One region of the Halopseudomonas salegens genome, then DNA from elsewhere that is predicted to be linked to it. Evidence: predicted binding sites of a transcription regulator. Region 1 holds the regulator's gene; each other region holds the start of a gene.

Region 1 (7,819 bases):
GTACTGATGACCCAGGGCGAAGCACTGAAAGTCTTTACCAAGGTCGTGCACAAGTTCTGCCAGACCAACGAAGGCAACGAGAACATTCAGGAATTCGTTGCGCCGTTGAACCAGCTGAACAAGGAATGGGGCGAGCTGACCATGAAGATTGGCATGGCCGCGATGAAAGACCGCGAAATGGTCGGCGCGGCTGCAGTTGATTACTGCATGTACTCCGGTTATGCCTGCCTGGCTTACTTCTGGGCTGACATGGCTCGCGTTGCCAGCGAAAAACTGGCTGCCGGTACCAGCGACGAGGCTTTCTACAAGGCCAAGCTGCAGACTGCGCGCTTCTACTTCCAGCGCATCCTGCCGCGTACCCGCATGCATGTAGACGCTATCCTCTCAGGTGCGGATAACCTGATGGATATGGCTGAAGAGGACTTTGCTCTGGGCTTCTAAGCCAGTGCGATAACAAAAACCCCGGTCACTGACCGGGGTTTTTTGCGTCTGGCTCAATCGTTTTCGACGATTTCGCGGATGCGTTTGAAAATCTTGCGCGAAGCGGCGGGTGGCTTGTTTTCCGCCGCTTCTTTGGTAGCCTGACGAATCAGCTGCCGCAAGGTCTGACGGTCATCTGCAGCCTGCGGGTAGGACGCGATAAAGGCTTCCAGCTCATCCGGTTTGCCACTGACCAGCCGATCGCGCCAGCGCTCCAGTTGATGGAAGTACTCGGCATGCGCCTGGCTGCTGCTGTCCATGCGTTCGATCAGCGCGCGAATGCTGTCGATGTCTTCATCGCGCACCAGTTTGCCGACAAAACTCAGATGCCGTTTCAGCGCACCACGTGCGGTGTGGCGCGGGGCTTCTTCCAGCGCCAGGCGCAGCTTGGGCTTGAGGTTGAGCTTGTCCAGCTGCTCGGGCTTGAGTTCGGTCAGGCGCTGGCCCAACTCACGCAGCTCGTGCAGCTCACGTTTTATCTGGGATTTGCTGGGGCCTTCGTCAAGCTGTTCTTCATCTTCAAAGTCTGTCATCGTCAACCTTTTGCGCGAATCAATAGCGGTTGCCGCCATGATACCGTGCTGCCGCAACGCTGTCCGCAAACCGGGTCGCAGTAGGTTAAACTGTCGCACCACCAGAGGAGAACCCATGAGCCAGAACCCGACATCACCCAGCCAAAGCCCGGAACAATTGCGCAGTGAACTGGAGCAGCGGGTCGACTTTATCCTGCAGGAAGCCAGCAAACAGGGGGCAAGTGCCTGTGAGGTTGGTGTCAGCCACAATACCGGGCTGTCAGTGGGGGTGCGACAGGGTGAAGTGGAGACAGTCGAGTTCAATCGCGATCAGGGGTTTGCCATCAGTCTGTATGTTGGTCAGCGCAAGGGGTCGGCGAGCACCTCGGATACCTCGGATGAAGCAATTCGTACCACGGTGTCGGCTGCCTTGGCGATTGCCCGTCATGCCTCAGAAGACCCCTATGCCGGGCTGGCGGATGCGGCGCTGATGGCCAGGTCCAGTGAGCTGCCGGATCTGGATCTGTATCACCCCTGGGAACTGAATGCAGAAAAGGCTATTGAGCGCGCGCTGGCCTGTGAAGCCGCCGCGCTGGCTAAAGATGCACGCCTGACCAGTGACAGCGCCAATGTCAGCACTCAGCAGGGTTGCCGGGTTTATGGCAACAGTCATGGCTTTATCGGCAGCGCGATTGGTACCCGCCACAGCGCTTCGGCAGTATTGATTGCTGCCGACGAGCAGGGTATGCAGCGTGATTATTGGTACAGCATTGATCGTCGTGCCGACCGCTTGAGCAGTGCCGAGGCCCTTGGCGAGCGGGCTGCAGAACGTACCCTGGCGCGCCTGGGTGCGCGTAGCGTGAAAACCGCCAAGGTGCCGGTGCTGTTCGCTGCCGACCAGGCTGCGGGTTTGCTGGGTCAGTTGATGGGTGCGATTGCTGGTGGCTCGGTCTACCGTGAATCCACCTTCCTGCTGGATGCCATGGGCCAGCCGATATTTCCGGACTGGGTCACCATTGATGAGCGTCCGCATCTACCTCAGGCCCTTGGCAGTGCGGCCTTTGATGGTGAGGGGCTGGCAACCCGGGCCAAGTCATTTGTCGATCAGGGTGTGCTGCAAAGCTGGATGCTCAGCAGTTATTCCGGGCGCAAACTTGGCCTACCCAGCACCGCCAATGCGGGCGGGGTGCATAACCTGCATATCACGACCAATGCTGGCAATCTCGATAGCTTGCTGAAAGAGATGGGCACGGGGCTGCTGGTGACCGAGATGATGGGGCAGGGCGTAAATATGGTCACCGGCGATTATTCGCGCGGGGCCGGTGGTTTCTGGGTAGAGAATGGCGAGATCGCCTATCCGGTCAAAGAGATTACCGTGGCCGGCAACATGCGCGACATGTTCACGCAATTGCGTTGTGTGGGTAGTGACACCGAACGCCGTGGCAATTACCTGACCGGCAGCTGGCTGGTCGATGGCATGACCGTTGGTGGAGCCTGACAAACGCGGTTTTGCACGGAAGCAACGACAGGCAGGAGGCCTGACATGAAAAACGCTACACTGGGCGTCACCCTGACCTTGATTGTGGTTGCACAAGTGCAGGCTCAGCCTGTGTACCAGTGCACCGGGCCAAACGGCGAAAAGGTATTCAGTCAAATTGCCTGTCCGGACGGCTCGGCGGGTACCGAAGTCACTGTCCACAACCCTCCCCCCAGCGGTGATGGTGAACTGATACCCTGGGGGACGCCACAGGTTCAATCGAAGCCTGATACTGAGCCCCGAGCACGGGTGACCGTGGTTGGCGAGCAAAGAACATGTGACATTGACCTGTCAGCTCAGGAAATCCGGACAGCCATGGTCAAAAAGGAGGTTGTCGTTGGCATGACGACCGCCGAGGTCAAACGGGCGTTGGGTCAGCCGCTTGCCATCAACAGGAGTTCTCGAGGCGATGACCAGTGGGTGTACCCGGGCATTTACCTCTACATAGACAAGGATGGTTGCCTTGTCTCATGGAACTGACTGTATATCGGGCTGGCAAGGGTGAACCCTTACTCACCCTCGCCAAAATAATCGTTGATCAATGCTTGCAGATCATCCAGCGCCTGTTCGGCGTGTTCGCCTTCACAGCAGATGCACACCTCGGTGCCTTTACTGGCGGCGAGCATCATGACCTGCATGATGCTTTTGCCGTCGACCAGGCTGTTGGCACATTTTCCGACCTGCACCTGGCAGTCATGTTGTTGCGCGACGGCAACGAATTTGGCTGCAGCGCGGGCGTGCAGGCCGAGTTTGTTGATAATGGTAAGAGTACGGGTCGGCATGGGGTTTCAATGTAGGTCGCGATGGCGAAGCAGCAGGTTTTTGGTGTGTGAAGCGAGTTCCCTGACCAGACGTTCGGCAATATAGACCGAACGGTGGTGGCCGCCCGTGCAGCCGATGGCGACAGTCATATAGCTGCGTTCACCGGCGGCGTAGCGGGGTAGCCACTTGCGCAGGAACTGGTAGATGTCCTGGTACATATCCTCGACCTCAGGCAGCGCATCCAGATAGGTACGGATTTCCTCGTCACGCCCGGAAAATGGACGTAGTTCCGGTTTCCAATAAGGATTGGGCAGGCAACGAACATCGAATACCAGGTCCGCATCGACCGGTACGCCACGCTTGAAGCCAAAGGATTGCACCTGAATGGAAACGCCCTGGCCCTGATTGGTCAGCAAGCGTTGTTTAAGCTCGTCACGGAGCTGATAAAGCGTCAGGTGGCTGGTGTCTACTTTCAGGCTGGCCAGGTCGATGATGGGTGCCAGCAGTTCCAGCTCCTGAGCGATGGCTTCAGGCAGTGACAGATTTTCATCGGTTAACGGGTGCTTGCGCCGGGTTTCGGAGAATCGCTTGATCAATACTTCGTCTGTGGCGGCAAGAAACAGCACGTCGCATTGAATACCTGAGGCACGCACCTGCCGCAGTAGCTCGGGAAATCGCGCCAGATCACTGGGCAGATTGCGAGCATCAATGCTGACGGCTACCTTGGGCAGCTGTGTATGGTGATTCTTGGCCTGATTCGCCAGTTCCGGCAGCAGGCCAGCGGGCAGGTTGTCGATACAGTAAAAGCCGTTGTCTTCCAGCAGGTGCAGCGCAGTGCTCTTGCCCGAACCGGAACGACCACTGACGACCACCAGACGCATGTCGCCTAGTCTCCGCTGCCGGCGTCAACCATGACCTGATAGAGGTCTTCGGCATTCGCGGCTTTGCGCAGGGCGGCCCGCAGAGTGGGTTGGTCCAGCCGTTCGGCCAGCATCTTGAGAATCTGCAGGTGCTCTTCGGTGGCTTCCTCCGGGACCAGCAAAACAAATATCAGGTCAACCGGTTCACCATCAAGGGCATCGAAGTCGATTTTGCCATCCAGTTGCAGCAGTGCGCCAACCGCTTTACTGCAGCCGGACAGGCGACAGTGGGGGATGGCGATACCATGTCCAAAGCCGGTAGAGCCGAGTTTTTCCCGGGCAATCAGGCTTTCGTAAATGGCGTCAGCATCAAGGCTGGTGTGCTGGGCAACCAGTTTCCCGGTCAGCTCCAGCACGCGTTTTTTGGAAACGCCCTGAACACCGGCAAAGGTACGATCAGGGCTGAGGATTTGTGATATTTGCATGGGGTATGCGTTCAGGCCTTAGCGCGCATGGGCGCCTTGTTGGCGGTCAATGGTCTTTTCCTTGTGCTTGATCAGTTGGCGATCGAGCTTGTCGGTCAAGAGGTCAATAGCAGCGTACATGTCTTCATGGTCAGCGTTGGCAACAACTTCGCCACCGGCAATGTGCAGTTTGGCTTCCGCCTTCTGACGCAGCTTTTCCACTTCCAGGGTAACTTGCACGTTGGTGATCTTGTCGAAATGGCGCTCCAGGCGGGCCATTTTTTCGGTAATGTAGTCGCGCAGGGCGTCAGTAACATCAAGCTGGTGACCGCTGATATTTAGTTGCATAGAGTGCCTCCTGATTGGCGTTTTTGCTGTGGGCAACGCATTGCCCGGTGCTGCACTGCAAATCGGGGCTGGCTTAAACCAGCCGCTTGCGTTCACTCGATGGGGCGATATTGAGCGACTCGCGGTATTTGGCGATGGTGCGCCTGGCCACATGAATTCCCTGTTCTTCCAGTAAACCAGCGATCTTGCTGTCACTCAATGGTTTCTTTGGGTTTTCTGTCGCCACCAGTTTCTTGATCAGGGCACGAATGGCGGTAGACGAGAATTCACCCCCTTCACTGGTGCTGACATGGCTGGAGAAAAAGTACTTCAATTCGAAGATGCCACGGGGCGTATGCATGAATTTCTGCGTGGTTACACGGGAAATGGTTGACTCGTGCATGCCCACGGCTTCGGCAATATCGTGCAGTACCAGCGGCTTCATCGCTTCTTCACCCTGCTCGAGGAAGTCTCGCTGATGCTCGACGATCTGGCTGGCCACTTTCATCAGGGTTTCATTTCGGCTCTGCAGGCTCTTGATGAACCAGCGCGCTTCCTGCAAGTGGTTGCGCAGGTAAGTGTTGTCGCTACTGCTGTCGGCACGGCGAACCATGGCAGCGTATTGGCCGTTGACGCGTACCTTGGGTACTGCCTCCTGATTCAACTCAACCACCCAGCGGTCTTTTTCCCGGCGCACGATGACATCCGGGATCACGTATTCTGCTTCGCCTGAGGCAATTTCGCTGCCGGGGCGGGGATTCAGCGTCTGGATCAGGTTGATGACGTCACGTAGCTGCTCTTCCTTCATCCGCGTGCGGCGCATCAGGGTCGTGAAATCACGGCTACCCAGCAGCTCCAGGTGATCCTTGACCAGGCGCAGGGCCTGCTCCAGCAGGGGAGTGTCGGCTGGCAACTGGCGCAATTGCAGACTCAGGCATTCGCTCAGACTGCGTGCGCCAACACCGACGGGCTCGAATTGCTGGATCCGGTGCAGGACCATTTCCACTTCATCGGCTTCGATGTCCAGCATGGGGTCGAAGGACTCCAGAATGTCTTCCAGACTTTCTTCCAGATATCCGTCAGCACTGATCGCATCAATCAGCGACTCGGCAATCAGGCGGTCGGTATCCGACAGGGGGATCAGGTTGAGCTGCCACTCCAGGTGGCTTTGCAGGGTTTCACCGGTGCCGGTACGCGAGGTGTAATCCCACTCCTCATCATCCTGGTTCGGCAATGAGCTGGCCGAGGTCTGGTAGACATCTTCCCATTGGGTATCTACCGGCAGGTCGGTAGGGATTTCGTCAAACTTGCCTTCCGGTGCGTCAGCATTCGGTTGCCGTGATTCAAACTCAACCGGATCGGGCAAGGTAACGGCCGGAGCCTCTTCACCATTGTCATGATCGCCGCCTTCACTCTGCTCATTTTTACCGGCAGCGGTATAGTCGTCGTCGCCGTCGTCGGCCATTTCCAGCATCGGATTGACTTCCAGCGCTTCCTGGACCTCCTGTTGCAAGTCCAGGCTGGATAGCTGTAGCAGTCGGATGGCTTGCTGCAGCTGCGGCGTCATGGTCAGCTGCTGCCCCATCTTGAGGACGAGTGAGGCTTTCATCGGTGGGTGTTCAACCTTGGCTGCAAAATGTTTCTACCTGTGTCATAGCATGCCTGAAATCAAGGCGCTTTTACATAGCTGCGCCGGCTTGCAGGTTGCTGGAATGAAGCGGAACAGGGCGGATGCGCTGGTCACAGGCGGAAGCTGTGGCCAAGGTATACATCACGCACTACCTGACTGGCGAGCACATCGTCGGCTGAGCCCTCGGCAATGATGACCCCATCGTTGAGGATGTAGGCCTTGTCACAGATATCAAGCGTTTCGCGTACGTTGTGATCGGTTATCAGCACACCGATACCCTTGTCCTTGAGATGCTCAATGATTTGTTTGATGTCGTTGACTGAAATCGGATCGACACCGGCAAAGGGTTCATCCAGCAGGATGAAGCGTGGCTCGGTAGCCAGCGCGCGTGCAATTTCTGCCCGCCGGCGCTCACCACCGGACAGGCTCATGCCCAATGTGTTGGCCAGATGATGTATGTGAAATTCGCGCAGCAGTGATTCCAGTTTGCCTTTGCGACCCTCGCGGTTGAGATCCTTGCGGGTCTCCAGAATCGCCATGATATTCTCCGCGACGGTCAGCTTGCGGAAGATCGAGGCTTCTTGTGGCAAATAGCCGATACCCGCCCGTGCCCGCCCATGCATCGGCAGTGCGGTAATATCCCGACCATCAATAGTGATCTTGCCTTGATCGGCTTTGACCAGGCCGACAACCATGTAGAAACAGGTGGTCTTGCCGGCGCCGTTGGGGCCAAGCAGGCCGACCACGTCTCCGCTGCTGATGCCAATGGATGCATCACGGACGACTTGTCGCCCTTTGTAGGCTTTGGCCAGGTGCTGGGCTTCGAGGGTGGCCATGATCAGTTTTCACCATCGCGATTGCGTGGCTGGATGGTGATCTCGATGCGTTGATCACTGCCGTTGGCGCCGTCCCGTTGACCGGCATCTACCACGCGGCGGTTGATATCGTAGGTGATCAGGTCGCCGCTGAACGTATCCCCTGCCTGATCCAGATGGCTGCGTTCTATCAACACCACGCGCTGGGCGTCGGCATGATATTCAATGGTTTGCGCGCGGGCGTTGATCTCACCGCGCCCGTCTGGCGGGTCCTGTCGCCAGGTTGCTGGGCTACCGGTCGAAACCAGCTTGCTGACCTCGCCATTGCTGTCCATGGACAGCGTCACCTGGCTGCCGGTGAGACGCATACTGCCTTGGGTCACGATAACGTCACCACGATATACAGCACTATTGCGGGCATCATCGAGCGTG
Region 2 (7,819 bases), 1.3 Mb from region 1:
TGGGCACATGGATGGTTTCACCACCCTCCTCGCCTGCCAGCATCAGATTACGGATACGGATATTGGCAAAGGTGCCGCGCATCATCACCTGATGATTGCCCCGGCGTGAGCCATAGGAATTGAAATCATCCGGTTTTATGCCGAGACTTTGCAGGTACTCGCCCGCTGGCGAGCTGGCCTTGATTGAACCGGCCGGCGAGATATGGTCAGTGGTGATCGAGTCGCCAAAGACGGCCAACACACAGGCTTGCTTCACCGGCTCTACGGGCTTCAGCGGTTGATCAATATGCTCGAAGTACGGCGGGTTTTGCACATAACTGGACTTGTCATCCCAGGCATAGGTGCTGCTGTCCGGTACCTCAATACCCTGCCAGTGCTCATCGCCACTGAAGACGTCGGCATAGCGCTCACGGAACATGCTCTGTTCAACCATGGCCACTGCTTCAGCAATTTCGGCATTGCTGGGCCAGACATCCTGCAGATACACCGGCTTGTTGTCGGCATCCAGCCCGAGCGGCTCCTTGGCCAGATTCATGCGCGTATTGCCGGCCAGGGCATAGGCCACCACCAGGGGCGGCGAGGCCAGCCAGTTGGCCTTGACCTGCTGATGTACACGGCCTTCGAAATTGCGATTGCCGGACAATACCGACGAAACGACCAGGTCATGCTCAGTGATGGCTTTGCCGATGGCTTCCGGCAGGGGGCCGGAGTTGCCGATGCACGTGGTGCAACCGTAACCAACCAGATTGAAACCCAGCTTGTCCAGATAGTCATTCAGACCGGCCTTGGCGAGGTAATCCGTAACCACCTTGGAACCGGGCGCCAGGGATGACTTGACCCAGGGTTTGCGTTGCAACCCTTTCTCCAGGGCTTTTTTCGCCACCAGGCCGGCCGCCATCATCACGCTGGGGTTGGAGGTATTGGTGCAGGACGTAATCGCGGCAATGACCACGGCACCATGCTTGAGCACATGTTCCTCGCCATCGATTTCAACCGTCGTAGCCCCGCTATGCGATCCTACGGCCGTGCCGCCGCCCCCTTCACTTTCCAGCCGCGCTTCAGCCTCGTCATCCGGCGTAACCTGCAAGGCCAGCAAATCATCAAAAGCCCGCGGGACATCACCCAGGGCAACCCGATCCTGCGGCCGTTTCGGGCCTGCCAGGCTGGCTTCCACCTCATTCATATCCAGATGCAGGGTGGCGGTAAACACCGGTTCATGGCCCGACTCGCGCCATAACCCCTGCGTCTTGCAATAGGCCTCGACACGCTCGATAACCGCATCCGGCCGGCCGGTTTGTCGCAGGTAATTGATCGTGACGTCATCTACCGGAAAGAAGCCGCAGGTGGCGCCATATTCCGGTGCCATGTTGGCGATGGTGGCACGGTCCGCCAGTGACAGATCGGCCAGACCATCACCATAGAATTCGACAAACTTGCCGACCACACCCCTGGCCCGCAGCATCTGGGTTACCGTCAGCACCAGGTCGGTAGCCGTCATTCCCTCTTTCATCTTGCCGGTCAGTTTGAAACCTACGACTTCGGGAATCAGCATGGATACCGGTTGGCCAAGCATGGCTGCTTCCGCCTCGATGCCGCCAACCCCCCAGCCAAGCACCCCCAGACCATTGACCATGGTGGTGTGCGAATCCGTGCCGACCAGGGTATCCGGATAGGCCCATTGCTCGCCGTCCCGCTCTTCAGCCCAGACACTTTCGGCCAGATACTCGAGATTGACCTGGTGACAGATACCGGTGCCCGGCGGTACCACCCGGAAGTTGTCAAACGCCTGCTGCCCCCAGCGCAGAAAGGCGTAACGTTCGCCATTGCGTTCCATTTCTATCGCCACATTATCCTTGAAGGCGCTGGCATCGGCGAAGTGATCGACCATTACCGAGTGGTCAATCACCAGATCAACCGGTGACAATGGATTGATCTGCTGCGGGTCTCCACCCGCCTTGGCCACGGCATCCCGCATGGCGGCGAGATCGACGACTGCAGGTACGCCAGTGAAGTCCTGCATCAGTACCCGTGCCGGACGGTACTGGATCTCCCGCGTCGAGCGTTGATCCTTGAGCCAGTCAACCACCGCCTGGCAATCAGCCAGGGTCACGGTTTTGCCGTCCTCATTACGCAGCAAATTTTCCAGCAAGACTTTGAGAGACATCGGCAAACGACTGATATCGCCCAATTTTTCCGCCGCTTTCGGCAATGAATGATAATGGTAACTGGTGTCCCCGACGGCGAGGGTTTGCAGGCTGTCCAGGCTATTCTTGACTGTCATGCTGAGACCTCTTGGCAATGCGCTGGCAGCAAGCCAGCGGCAGAATTGATATACTCCCCAGACTACAGGGTCTGGCGCCCAAGCAACAACACAGGTAAAGAACTCTGACGTGTTGACGATAACAACAGCATAGACCAATAAAACCATTCGCCTCGCCGTATCAGGACGACTCCATGCGCAATAATCAGCCCGTCACCCAGCGGGAACAAAGCTTTACCCAGGATCAGCGATTGATTTCCACGACCGACCTCAAGGGCCTCATTCGCTACGCCAATGAGGCTTTTATTGCGATCAGTGGTTTCACTGCGGATGAGTTGATCGGTGCTCCGCACAATCTGGTCCGCCATCCGGACGTGCCACCGGCCGTTTTCGAGCATATGTGGACGGATCTCCAGGCGGGTCGCAGCTGGATGGGTATCGTCAAGAATCGTTGCAAGAACGGCGACCATTACTGGGTCAACGCCTATGTGACCCCGGTACTGGAAAACGGCAAGGTGACCGGCTACGAATCCGTTCGCGTCAAGCCGACGCAACAACAGGTCCAGCGCGCAGAGCATCTCTACCGACGCCTGAATCGTGGCGGTAAAGCCGTACAGGCCAACTGGCGGGGCTGGCTGGCTGATGTAACGCCCATGCTCGCCGTCGGTGGGGCTACTGCGGCACTCGGCAGCGCCTTGGGCCCTTGGGGTATTGCCACCAGTCTGATTGTCAGCGTGCCGGCCGCCCTGAGTGTGCGTGCCTGGCAGGAAGCACGTTTACAGCGCATTATTGGTCAGGCCACACAAACCATCAGTGATCCCCTGCTGGCGCAAATGTACACCCCTTACCGAGGCTCCCTCGGGCAGCTGGAAATGGCGCTGCTGAGCCAGCAGGCGCGTTTGCAAACCAGCCTGACCCGTTTGCTCGACAGCGCCGGGCAGTTGCGCAGCCAGGCTACCGAAGCCAGTCAGTTAGCGCTGGATAGCTCGCACGGCCTGAACCAGCAACGCCAGGAAACCGAACAGGTAGCCACCGCAGTCAATGAAATGGCTGCCGCCACCCAGGAAGTGTCCGGCAATGTGCAGCGTACTGCCGAGTCAACCCGCCATGCCAGCGCATTGGCCAGTCAGGGCAAAGAAGTGGCCCAGGCCACTCGCCAGGCCATCGAACAATTGGCCAGCGCGGTGAATGCCGCTGCCGAGGTATCCAGCCAGCTGGCCACTGACGCCAGGGAAATCGGGACCGTGGTGGATGTGATCAAGGGGATTGCCGAGCAGACCAACCTGCTGGCTCTCAATGCTGCCATCGAAGCCGCACGTGCCGGTGAGCAAGGCCGGGGCTTTGCCGTGGTTGCCGACGAGGTGCGCGCACTGGCCAGCCGGACCGCCGACTCGACCGAACAGATCCACGGCCTGATTGCCAACCTGCAGCAGGCGGCAGAAAAGGCCGTCAACGCCATGCAACAAGGTCATGCTCAGGCGGACAAGGGGCTGGAGCGTGTGGTGGCCGCAGATGAAGCCCTGGATGGGATCAGTCAGGCCATCGAGCAAATAAACGACATGACCAACCAGATTGCCAGTGCTGCCGAAGAACAAAGCGCGGTGGCCGAGGAGATCAACCGCAATATCACCACGATAGCCGATCTCTCGGAGTCGACCGCAGGCAAGGCACAACGCAGTGCAGACCTGAGTATCGAACTGGCGGATACCGCCGGACATCAGGCCGAGCTGGTTGAGCGCTTCAACCGCTGAAACTGTGACGTCGGGGCCGTATTGCCAGCCGGCCCCGGCTGGGATTACTTGATCAGCAGAACCGGCACCGGCACTTCATGCACAATGCGTGTGGCAACCGAGCCCATGACCAGGTTGCCCAGATTGCTCATGCCGCGGGTACCCATGACCACCGTATTGCAGCCCAACTGCTTGACCGCTTTGACCACTTCACCGATGACTTCGCCAATCACGGCATGGGTCTCGAAATTGATGTTTGCGGCCTCAAGCATGGCTGCAGCGTCGGTATTGATGTCCTGACCGTGCTGCAATGCCCCGTCATGCAATTGCTCCAGCATGCTAGCGGACACATAGTTGCCATACAGCTTGGGCTCGCTCTGCACGTTGATCACATGTACCTTGATGGCCGGATACTCGGCGGAAAAGTCGACCAGATATTGAATCGCCCGCTTGGCGCTGGATGATCCGTCAAAGGGTACCAGTACATTTTGCATAAATTGTCCTTTTCATTTCATGAAACCGCATGACCTGCTTGATTATAACCAGAATCCAGTGTGCCAAAACTGCCCGTTCTGCGGCTGACGCAGGTCAAACATGCGCATAGAAATACTGCCGGCGCTGCAATTACCCCTGGTCAACCGTTTTTACCGGGCCCAGGGCAGCCGCATGCGCGCCCGAGGACAGCACCAGGTCTGGGTGCTGCGTGATCCTGAGATTTGCTGTGCCCTGTGCCTGGAGCCGATTGCCGAAGGTTTCTGGCTGACCAGCCTGTGCACTGCCGTGGAGCGCCGGCAACAGGGACTGGCCCGACAGTTGCTGGGCGCCAGCCTGAGCAACTGCAAAGGCCCTGTCTGGCTGTTCTGCGCACCGGAACTAGGGTCCTTCTACCAGCGCCACGGCTTTGTGCCGATCCGGAATCTACCGCACCCGTTGCAGCAACGCCTGCAGCGCTACCAACGGCACAAGCGCCTGCTGGCGTTGCAGTGCACCAGCTTATGACCCAAAGCGCCATCATGGTGCACCACAAGACTGCAACCCGTCTGACATAATGCTGCAATAATTAGTCAAGGCATTGTTTTAATTGAAAAAATCAAAATTGGCACAGTTTCTGCTCAGATCATATCGCCAACCAATTCAACACGATTGAATTTTTACACAACGGGGATACACCAAATGATGAAGAAACTTGCCATTGCCATCGCCACCGCCAGCACACTGAGTGCTGCCAGCCTGGCACAAGCCGAAGCATTCGACACAGCTGTCGGTGAACTGGACGTGAGCATGACAGCTACGCTGGCCACTGATTACATCTGGCGCGGTCAGTCGCAAACTGCCGGCGTTGGTGCCGTACAGGGTAGCCTGGATATTGGTCACGAAAGCGGCCTGTATGTTGGTGCCTGGGCGTCCAACATTGACGCTGATGCTTTTGGCGGCTCTAGCGTAGAGATTGACTACTACGTGGGTTACGGTGCCGATATTACCGACAACATCAGCTATGACCTGAGCTGGAACACGTACACCTACCCTGGCGCGGGCGGCAACCTCGACAACGTCGATGAGTGGATTCTGGGCTTCGGCGTCTATGGTGTCGACCTGGCAGTCAAATATGCCTACGACCCCTCCAGCGCCCTGTACTACAGCGCTGGCTACGGCTTTGACCTGCCAGCTGGTTTCGGCCTCGGCTTCCACGTCGGCTACGCTGACACCAAGGATGAACTGAATGCCCCCACCGACACGAGCGAAAACTACACTGACTGGGCGATTACCGTGAGCAAGGAAATCCTGGGTCTGGATACTGCATTGATGTATTCCGATACCAACATCAAGAGCTCAACCTGTGACGCCTGGTACGGCAAGAGCAGCTACTGCAGCTCGAACTTCACACTGTCTGTATCCAAGAGCTTCTGATCGGCAATACCTGCCTGTTGTGACCCTCCGGGCTGCAACAGGCAGGCAGCTTCAACGTGCTGCTTCAGTTTCAACCCGGCATCCACGCGTGCCGGGTTTTTTTTATTCCGGTGTACTGCTCTGCTCAAGCAGGGTAATGATTTGCAGCGCCTGATCACGATGGCTGCCACAGATGGCCGGCTCGGCCTGAAACTCGGCGCACACCCTCGGCCGCAGTGGCGAACCAAACAGCTGGCAGCGCCATTCAGCATCCAGATGCGGACAGGCAACGCCGGCCGGCTTGCCCAAAGGCAAGCCCGGCAGCGGGCTGGAAATCGAGGGAGCGATACAACAGGCGGCACAGCCGCTTCGGCATTGCATCAGTTGCGGGATTGCAGACGGGTAATCAGGCTTGACGTATCCCAACGACCGCCGCCTGCGGCCTGCACATCGGCATAGAACTGGTCAACCAGTGCCGTCACCGGCAATTGACTGCCATTGCGCCGCGCCTCATTCAATACTATGGCCAGATCCTTGCGCATCCAGTCAACAGCAAAGCCAAAATCAAATTCACCGGCCAACATGCTTTTATGGCGGTTATCCAGCTGCCAGGACTGTGCTGCACCCTGGCTGATCACCGCCATTGCAGACTCGCCATCCAGACCGGCCTGCTGCGCAAAATGCAAGGCTTCCGACAATCCCTGTACCAGGCCAGCAATGCAGATCTGATTGACCATTTTGGTCAGCTGGCCACTGCCAACCGGCCCCATAAGCTGTTGCATACGGGCATAGGCAGACAGCACCGGCTCAACCTGACGATAAGTCGCCTCCGAGCCACCGAGCATAATGGTCAGCTGGCCGTTCTCGGCTCCGGCCTGTCCACCGGAGACCGGTGCGTCCAGAAAGCCGACGCCCTGCTCTGCTGCCCGTTCAGCCAGTTCACGCGCAACATCAGCCGAGGCCGTGGTGTGATCGACAATAATGGTGTCCGCAGGAATGCCGGCAAGCACTCCGTCGGGGCCACTGATCACTGCGCGCACATCAGCATCGTTGCCGACACAGACAAAAACCAGCTCTTGCCCGGCCGCAGCTGTCGCCGGTGTCGGGCAACTGCGGCCGGGGAATTGCGCCAACCACTGCTCGGCTTTACCGCCGCTGCGGTTATACACGGTTACCTCATGCCCGGCTTGAGCCAGATGCCCTGCCATCGGGAAGCCCATTACGCCAAGACCGAGAAATGCCACCTTCGCCATCATTCACCTCCGCAAACAAAACAGCCACGCCCTGAGGCGTGGCTGATGATGTTGAGCATGATAGCAAAACTGTCAGTCTTCGTGCGGAATCGGGTCCGGGTTGCGATCCCAGCCGACCAACAGAATAGTCGCCAACACACCGAAGGTCAGACCGATCCAGGGCTCGAAGAAGGCCAGAGCTGCGCCAATCAGTACAACGGTGCCGCGTGAGGTATTGTTCTGCGGAATCGACATGGCCACATAGGCACAGGCAAAGCCGGTCAATACCAGAGTCAGCGACAATGCCACACCCAGCAAGGGTTGCAGCCCGGTCAGCAATGGCAGCAGGAAGAACAGGATCGGCACGCCCATCATGTAATAGGAAGCCAGACCACTGTGCAGGCTGTTCATGCCTTCAACACCCTGCTTCCAACGCTGCACGATAATCACTTGAACCCCCGTCCACATGGCGCCCTGGGTCGGGAAGAAGGGGGCAAAAATCCCCATCAGTGCATTCCGGATGCCCACCGACAAGTGCGTACGCGTCGGGTTGATATCGATATGCTCATCCTGGCGCTTGGTCAGGCCATCCCGGATCACTTCATTACCGGTTACCATGTCGCCGAACAGGATGACGTAGGTAATGATTGCCAACGGCATGCCCTGCAGAAACATGTCCAGACTCGGCCAGCCGATAACGAAAGGCGACA
Region 3 (7,819 bases), 1.0 Mb from region 1:
GCCAGTGCCCAGCGCGGCAAGGGCTCGCCCGGGTACCACTTGCCCTGTTGATAGTGAATCAGTGATCCCGGCGCATAATGTGGCCGCAAACGCTGCAATAGCTGTTCCGACAGCTTGCGCTTGGTGGGGCCCTGCGCATCAATGTTCCATTCCGGTGCATCCATGTCGTCAATGGCCACAAAAGTGGGCTCGCCACCCATGGTCAGACGAACATCCAGCGCCTCCAGCTGGGCATCAATCTTGTCGCCCAGCTGATCAATCTGCTGCCACTGGTCACGGCTGTAAGGCAAGGTGACGCGCGGATCTTCATGTACCCGTTCGACCGACATGTGCACATCGAACTCGACCTCGCAGGGTTCGGTCGCACCGGTAATGGGCGCAGCGCTGCTCGGTTCGGGAGTGGCAGCCAGCGGCAGGTGCCCTTCCCCGGCGAACAGACCGGAAGTGGGGTCCAGCCCGATCCAGCCCGCACCGGGTATGAAGACCTCGGTCCAGGCATGCAGGTCGGTAAAATCCACCTCGGTGCCCGACGGGCCATCCAGAGCTTTGACATCTGCGGTCAACTGAACCAGATAGCCCGACACAAAACGGGCTGCAAGGCCCAGATGACGGAAGATTTGCACCAGCAACCAGGCGGAGTCGCGGCAGCTGCCCTGGGCCAGACCAAGGGTTTCTTCGGCGCTCTGTACCCCCGGCTCCATCCGGATCAGGTACTTGATATCGTTTTCCAGACGTTGATTCAATTCGACCAGAAAGGTGGCAATGGCTTGCGGCTCACGCTTGACCTGTTTCAGCCATTTTGTCAGCAATGGCCCGGATTCAGTGACTTCCAGATAGGGGTGGAGTTCTTTCTTCAATGCCTCGGGGTAGCTGAAAGGAAATTGCTCAGCGTACTCCTCGACAAAGAAATCGAAGGGATTGACCACCGTCATGGGGGCAATCAATTCCACATCGATATGCAAGTGGTCGAGCTTCTCCGGAAACACCAGGCGCGCGACATGATTGCCGAAGGGATCCTGCTGCCAGTTGATGAAATACTCGCCACCACTGACGTTGAGACTGTAAGCCTCGACCGGGGTACGGCAATGTGGCGCCGGGCGCAAACGCACCAGGTGCGGCGACACCGAAACTGGCCGATCAAAACGGTAATGCGTGCGATGCCTGAGTGCTACACGAATGGTCATGATGCGAAATCCCTGAAAAGTAACCGATCAGTCGGTGGTTACAGCAATGCGTGTGCCAAGCCGGGCCACAACGCTCAACATAGCACGCCACAGAGTTTGACGGCGTCATTAGCGAGTAAAGAATAATTGTTTGACTGTGTCGACAAGGTGACATACTCAAGACAGCTAGACACAAGCGCATTCCTTGGCTAAGGATTAATGGTACGGCAATTGCTTCATCTCAATCGACGCGCGCTGACCAGCAAAATCGGCCGCGCTGCCGATAAAGACACCCAAGGTAGTTGAGAGCCTGCATGAGCAAAGTGAACTGGAAGGACTATGACCCCAAGCGCTTTTTCGACGAACTCATCGCTGCGCCCGGCCAACCGCGCCCGGAAGCGCGCATGTTGTGCGAATACCTGGCCAGCCTTGACCCGCGCGAACTGAATGCGCACAAGACTGCCGCCGAGGTAGCCATTCAACTGATGGGGATTACCTTCACCGTGTATACCGAAGGCAGCATGATCGATCGTGCCTGGCCCTTCGACATCGTGCCGCGCATCATCCCGCTCGCCGAATGGGAAAAGACCGATGCCGGTCTGAAGCAGCGGGTACAGGCGCTGAATCTGTTCATCGACGACCTCTATCACGACCAGAAGATCATCAAGGACAAGGTATTCCCGGCTGAAATTCTTGCCCAGTCGGTCAACTTTCGCCCGCAGTGTGTCGGGGTGAACACGGCGCACAATGTATGGGCACATATCTGTGGCTCTGATCTGGTACGCGACAACGACGGTACGCTGTATGTGCTGGAAGACAATTTGCGGGTGCCCTCCGGCGTGTCCTACATGCTGGAAAACCGCAACGTCACCAAGCGGGTCCTGCCGGATCTCTTTGCCTCCGGCTGGATTCAACCGGTCGATGACTATACTTCGCAGCTCTATGACACCCTCGCATCACTCTCGCCCCGCCCCGGGGACGATCCTGTGATCGTGATTCTGACCCCCGGCATCTACAATTCGGCCTATTACGAACATTCCTACCTGGCGCAGCAGATGGGCGTACAGCTGGTGGAAGGATCCGACCTGGTGGTCGGCGATGATGACTGTGTCTACATGCGCCTGGTCGATGGCCTGCAGCGGGTCGATGTGATCTATCGCCGGGTGGATGACATGTTCCTGGACCCGGAAGTCTTCGAGCCTGAATCCATGCTCGGCGTCAAAGGGCTGATGCGTGCCTGGCGCGGCGGCAATGTCGCGCTGGCCAACGCACCCGGTGCCGGTGTCGCCGATGACAAGGTGGTTTATGCCTTTGTACCCGAGATCATCAAATACTATCTGGGTGAAGAACCGTTGCTGCCGAATGTACCCAGCTACCTGTGCATGTTTGAAGATGACCGCAACTACGTACTCGACAACCTGGACAAGCTGGTGGTCAAACCCGCCAACGAATCCGGGGGCTACGGCATGCTGATCGGGCCGCATTCCACCAAACAGGAACGGGCAAAATTTGCCGAGCTGATCAAGGCCGACCCGCGCAACTATATGGCGCAGCCAACCCTGAGCCTGTCCACCTCCCCTACCTTGTGTGACAACACCATGGAACCTCGCCACGTCGACTTGCGCCCTTTCATTCTCTCCGGTGAATCCACCTGGGTGACCACTGGCGGTCTGACCCGGGTCGCCCTGAACAAGGGCTCGCTGGTCGTGAATTCTTCCCAGGGTGGTGGCAGCAAAGACACCTGGATTGTCGATATTTCCGAGCTTTGAGCAGGGGACCCAACATGCTTTCTCGTGTCGCTGAAAACATCTACTGGCTGGCTCGCTACCTGGAACGGGCGGAAGACACCGCCCGCCTGCTCGGCGTGACCAGCAACCTGTTACTCGACCTGCCCCGCTCAACCAAATTGGGCTGGGAAGAAATCATTGCAATCACCGGCAATGACGAGCTCTTTGACGAGCATTATGAAAGCCGCGATGAAGCCAGTGTGCTGGCTTTCATGTGCGGTGATACCCGCTACAGCGGGTCCATCCTCAGCTCGTTGGCTTCTGCGCGGGAAAACCTGCGCACCACCCGCGACGTCATTCCACGGGAAATCTGGGAAGAAGTGAACCAGCTGTATCTCAGCGTCAAGGAGCAGGTTGAAAGCGGCATCACTCCGCGTCGGCGGGATGCCTTTCTCAGTCGCGTGATCCGCAGCTGCCAGACCGTCAACGGCATCATCGAAGGCACCCTGAGCTACACTCAGTCACGTACCTTCCTGATGCTGGGCCGCCAGCTGGAGCGCGCGGACATGATCACTCGCATAATCGATGTGCGCTCGGCCAATCTGCTGCCGCGCAGCGCCGAAGACCTGAAACCCTTTGAAAACCTGCAATGGATGAGCGTGCTGAAATCACTCAGCGGTTATCAGATGTATCGCCAACATGTGCGACTGCGTATTCGTGGCCCGGATGTACTGCGCTTTCTGTTGCAGGACATGCGCTATCCGCGGGCCGTGGCATGCAGTCTGGAACGCTTCTCCTTTGCCCTGAAAAACCTGGGCAACCATGCCGAAGCGTTGAAAGCAGTCGAAGCATGCCGTCAGCGCATTGCCGGTGCCGACATAGTCAAGCTGGCTGGTGAGCCCGATCTGCTGCATGCCTTTGTCGACGAAATCCAGCTCGACTTTACCGCCGTGCACGACGCCGTCAGTCGCAGCTGGTTCGAGCGCGGGGAGCTTAGCACCCAGGCTCAATCCGCATGAGCTACTTCACCCAGCTGCTGCGCAATCAGGAACCCGGCCAACTGTTCCGCTACCACCCCAATGGCCATGTTCAGCGCTGCGGCTGTGGCCAGGCCATCTTTTTTCATAACACTCGCTGCCTCGCTTGCGGCAGCGAACTGGGCTATCACCCCCAGCTGGGGTTGTTACTCAACCTGACCGCGCAAAGTGATGACCAACACTGGCTGATCCGCCCGACCGAGAACAGCGAACCGCAACCGGTCAAGCGCTGCAGCAATCTCCATGGGCCCTTGCAGTGCAACTGGCTGGTCAGCGATCCGGAACACGGCGATCTCTGTCAGGCATGCGCTCTCAATCTGCTGATCCCCAACCTTGAGCAACCCGGCAGTCCCGAGCTCTGGCGCGAAACCGAAGAAGCCAAACGGCGCCTGGTTGCACAATTGATCATGCTCGGACTTCCGGTACTCAATCGCGAGCAGGACCCCCAACGCGGCCTGGGCTTCAAGTTGATGCGCCAGCAGGCCGGCGATGAACCGGTGATGACTGGTCACATGAATGGGGTAATCACCATCAACGTCGCTGAAGCTGATCCGGCCTACCGCGAGCAGGTACGGCAGAATATGGCCGAACACTATCGCACTCTGCTCGGCCACTTTCGCCATGAATCCGGACACTACTACTGGGATCGCCTGGTACGGGACAGTGACTGGTTGCAGCCTTACCGCGACCTGTTTGGCGACGAACGCAGGGATTACCAGCAGGCGCTGAGCAATCATTACCAATACGGCCCGTCACTGGACTGGCAAAGCAACTTTATCAGTCATTACGCAGCCTCCCACCCGTGGGAAGACTGGGCAGAAACCTGGGCGCACTATCTGCACATGACCGACACCCTGAACGTAGCGCTGGACTTCGGTATTCAGGTTGATCGGCTGGAGCTGGCATTAACGCCCTTTACCCATGCAGACCTGAACTGCTCTGCAGACAATGCCGAAGCCGAGCGTTTTCTGGCCTTCGTCAATCGCTGGGTCATGCTCAGCAGCGTGCTCAATGTGCTGGCCCGCACCATGGGCCAGGCCGACATTTACCCTTTTGTGCTGACACCCGGCAGTTTGCGCAAGATGTATTTTGTGCACCGGGTGATTGCCCACTACTGATAACGACGTATTGCGGTACAGCGGACTATGTATCCCGGCAGCGCAGCCGCGCTGCCGGGACAGTCAGGAACAACTCACCCCGCTACCGCCAGCCCCAGCCCGACCAGGCCGATCAGCGCACCCATCACCCGTGGAACCAGGGACCAGGACTGGCGCTGCAGCCAGCCACCCGCCAGCAAGCCGACCAGATGCAATCCCGCTGTCGCCACGACAAAGCCCAGCGCGTATGTCATGGCACTGGCCTGCAGCGGCATTTCGGTGCCGTGGGCAACACCGTGGAACAGGGCAAAGGTCGAAACCAGCGCACCACTGACCAGTAGCGGGACCTGGCGCGCCCAGAGCAGAAACAGGCCGAGCACCACGACCGAGGCGATAATACCTGGCTCCACAGCCGGCACCGATACGCCGACCATGGCCAGCGCACCCCCCGCCAGCATGACGCCAACAAAGAGCAGCGGCAGCAGCCAGCGTGCACGGCCGCCCAATTGCGCCCCCCACAGACCCACAGCCAGCATGGCCAGCAAATGGTCCAACCCGAACAGTGGATGCCCCAGACCGCTGAGCAGCCCATCCATGCTTTCGTGACCCGGATGGGCGTGGGCCAAGGTCGGGATGGTCAGTGCACCGACCAGCAATGGCAAACGACGTGAATAGAATTGCATGTTCAGACTCCTTGCGCCTGTTGGGTGTTCTCGGGCAAGGGTTTGAGCATGCCCTGGCGAACGATAAAGGCAATGATGTCATCGACACCTTTGCCGCTTTTCAGGTTGGAAAATACAAACGGCCGCTCGCCGCGCATCTTTGCTGCATCACGATCCATCACATCCAGATCAGCCCCCACCAAGGGCGCCAGGTCGGTCTTGTTGATAATCAGCAGGTCCGAACGGGTAATCCCCGGGCCACCCTTGCGCGGAATCTTGTCGCCGGCGGACACGTCGATCACATACAGGGTCAGGTCGGACAGTTCCGGGCTGAAGGTAGCCGCCAGGTTGTCGCCACCACTTTCAACAAACACCAGCTCAATCGCCGGAAAACGCTCCTGCAGCTCGGCAATGGCGGCCAGGTTCATCGATGCGTCTTCACGAATGGCGGTGTGCGGGCAACCACCGGTTTCCACCCCCAGAATGCGGTCAGCTGGCAGTGCCTGATGGCGCAGCAGAAAGTCCGCATCCTCGCGGGTATAGATATCGTTGGTAATCACCGCCAGGTCATAGTGTGGATACAGGCGCTCACAGAGTATGCGCACCAGCGCGGTCTTGCCTGAGCCGACCGGGCCGCCGATACCGACGCGCAGGGCTGGTTTGGATTGCATTGGGGTGTACTCCTTATGATCGAAACAATCGGGTGTATTGGTGTTCGTGTCGGGCACTGGCAAAGGCCAGCCCCGGCAAGCCGGCGCCAAGCTCATCATCCGGCAGCTCTGCAGCCCGCTCGACAATCGGTGGCAGGCTGGGCAACAACCGATCCAGTAACCGCTGGGCATCGGTCTGGCCCAGCGGTATCAACTTGGTCGCAGCGCCGGTCTGATTTTCCAGCCAGCTCCAGAGCACGCCCAGTGCCAACACCCGGGAGCCGGTGTGCCAGTGCTGGCCGGCCATGGCAAAGGCGCTGACCAGCGCCAGGGGCTCGCTGGTCGGCCAGTCCAGGGCTGCCGGTATCATCAGTGACTTCATCAGGCGCAGCAGCGCTCCACCCTGCTGACTGTCTTCCAGATACAGCTCGGCAGTTTCGCGACTGGCCAGCAGCCAGTCATTCCAGCTGGCAAAATTGCCGTCATTCTGCTGTTCCAGCGCGGTGTACTGGCGTAGCAGCACGGGAATATCCAGCCGCCCGAGCGAACGCGCGGCCAGTTCCGACAACCAGGCAGCAGCCGAGTCCAGATCCGTCACCCAGTCCTGCTCGATGGCATACTCCAGCCCCTGCGAGTAGGCATAGCCACCAATCGGCAGCGCCGGACTGGCCAGCTGCAGTACTCTGAGCAGTGCCGCATCAGCGATGTCAGGCATGCTCATGACCGCCAAGACGCAGAAAGGGTGCCGCTTGCGCCGGGCCGGCAGGTGTCGCCACGCTGTGACCATGGCTGTGATAGGCGCCGGGTTCCGGATTGAAAGGCGCGAAGATCGCCTCGATCTCCAGACCAAACCCGCGCAGCATGCTGTCCAGCACATGATCGCGCAGGTAACGCAGTTGCCCGGCATGTATTTCCAGCGGTACGTGGCGATTACCCATGTGATAGGCCGCCCGCGAGAGCAACAGGGCATCATCGCAAAATACCCGTGACAGCGATTCGGGCTCGGCATGGATGACCACCACACTCCCGTCATCACCCTGTAGCCGGTCGCCCTGCATCAGCACACGCCCGCGCGGCAGAAACAGGCCGACGTCCAGCCCGTCGACAGTCTGCGCTCGCAAGCGGCTGCGGGTGCGCTTCTCGTAACTCAATTCGAGCACGTGGTCGGCCGGTCCCGTGTTGTCCAGCCATTGATGGCATTCGATCATTGGCGTCTCCCTAGAACAAATAGTAGCGCTGGGCCAAGGGCAGCGATTCGGCAGGGTCGCACAGCAACTCGACACCATCCGCCTTGACCACGTAGGTCTGTGAATCGACGCTGATCACCGGTTGATAGTCATTCAGCTTCATATCGCGCTTGCTGATGGTGCGCGTATTGCGCACGGCTTCCAGCCGCCGATTCAGACCCAGGGTGCCGGCAATATCTGCATCCAGTGCCGCCTGGCTGACAAAAGTGACGCAGGTACTGTGCATGGCACTGCCA

The links. The regulator sigma-54, encoded in region 1, starts transcription at its own class of promoters, with help from an activator protein. The targets are predictions, from matches to a motif close to ANTGGCATNNANNTTGCTNT.
Region 2: BLU07_RS08475 (TorF family putative porin) is a predicted target of sigma-54. The motif match lies at 5,086-5,105, and genes of this name have one in related genera.
Region 3: BLU07_RS07235 (circularly permuted type 2 ATP-grasp protein) is a predicted target of sigma-54. The motif match lies at 1,382-1,401, and genes of this name have one in related genera.

What each region holds. Positions count from the first base shown of each region.
Region 1 is NZ_LT629787.1:587,832-595,650, forward strand. Features, by position in the region: gene BLU07_RS02575 (phenylacyl-CoA dehydrogenase) at 1-441, shown strand, start outside; gene yjgA (ribosome biogenesis factor YjgA) at 495-1,013, opposite strand; gene pmbA (metalloprotease PmbA) at 1,129-2,490, shown strand; gene BLU07_RS02590 (DUF4124 domain-containing protein) at 2,536-3,009, shown strand; gene BLU07_RS02595 (HPr family phosphocarrier protein) at 3,039-3,311, opposite strand; gene rapZ (RNase adapter RapZ) at 3,318-4,172, opposite strand; gene ptsN (PTS IIA-like nitrogen regulatory protein PtsN) at 4,178-4,636, opposite strand; gene hpf (ribosome hibernation-promoting factor, HPF/YfiA family) at 4,655-4,963, opposite strand; gene BLU07_RS02615 (RNA polymerase factor sigma-54) at 5,037-6,551, opposite strand; gene lptB (LPS export ABC transporter ATP-binding protein) at 6,683-7,408, opposite strand; gene lptA (lipopolysaccharide transport periplasmic protein LptA) at 7,411-7,819, opposite strand, start outside.
Region 2 is NZ_LT629787.1:1,877,865-1,885,683, forward strand. Features, by position in the region: gene acnA (aconitate hydratase AcnA) at 1-2,281, opposite strand, end outside; gene BLU07_RS08460 (methyl-accepting chemotaxis protein) at 2,455-4,011, shown strand; gene BLU07_RS08465 (universal stress protein) at 4,056-4,484, opposite strand; gene BLU07_RS08470 (GNAT family N-acetyltransferase) at 4,585-4,989, shown strand; gene BLU07_RS08475 (TorF family putative porin) at 5,164-5,898, shown strand; gene BLU07_RS08480 (YkgJ family cysteine cluster protein) at 6,001-6,258, opposite strand; gene BLU07_RS08485 (NAD(P)-dependent oxidoreductase) at 6,258-7,130, opposite strand; gene BLU07_RS08490 (hypothetical protein) at 7,203-7,819, opposite strand, start outside.
Region 3 is NZ_LT629787.1:1,620,592-1,628,410, forward strand. Features, by position in the region: gene BLU07_RS07230 (transglutaminase family protein) at 1-1,184, opposite strand, end outside; gene BLU07_RS07235 (circularly permuted type 2 ATP-grasp protein) at 1,478-2,932, shown strand; gene BLU07_RS07240 (alpha-E domain-containing protein) at 2,947-3,909, shown strand; gene BLU07_RS07245 (zinc-binding metallopeptidase family protein) at 3,906-5,045, shown strand; gene BLU07_RS07250 (HupE/UreJ family protein) at 5,120-5,707, opposite strand; gene ureG (urease accessory protein UreG) at 5,710-6,357, opposite strand; gene BLU07_RS07260 (urease accessory protein UreF) at 6,371-7,051, opposite strand; gene ureE (urease accessory protein UreE) at 7,044-7,544, opposite strand; gene ureC (urease subunit alpha) at 7,555-7,819, opposite strand, start outside.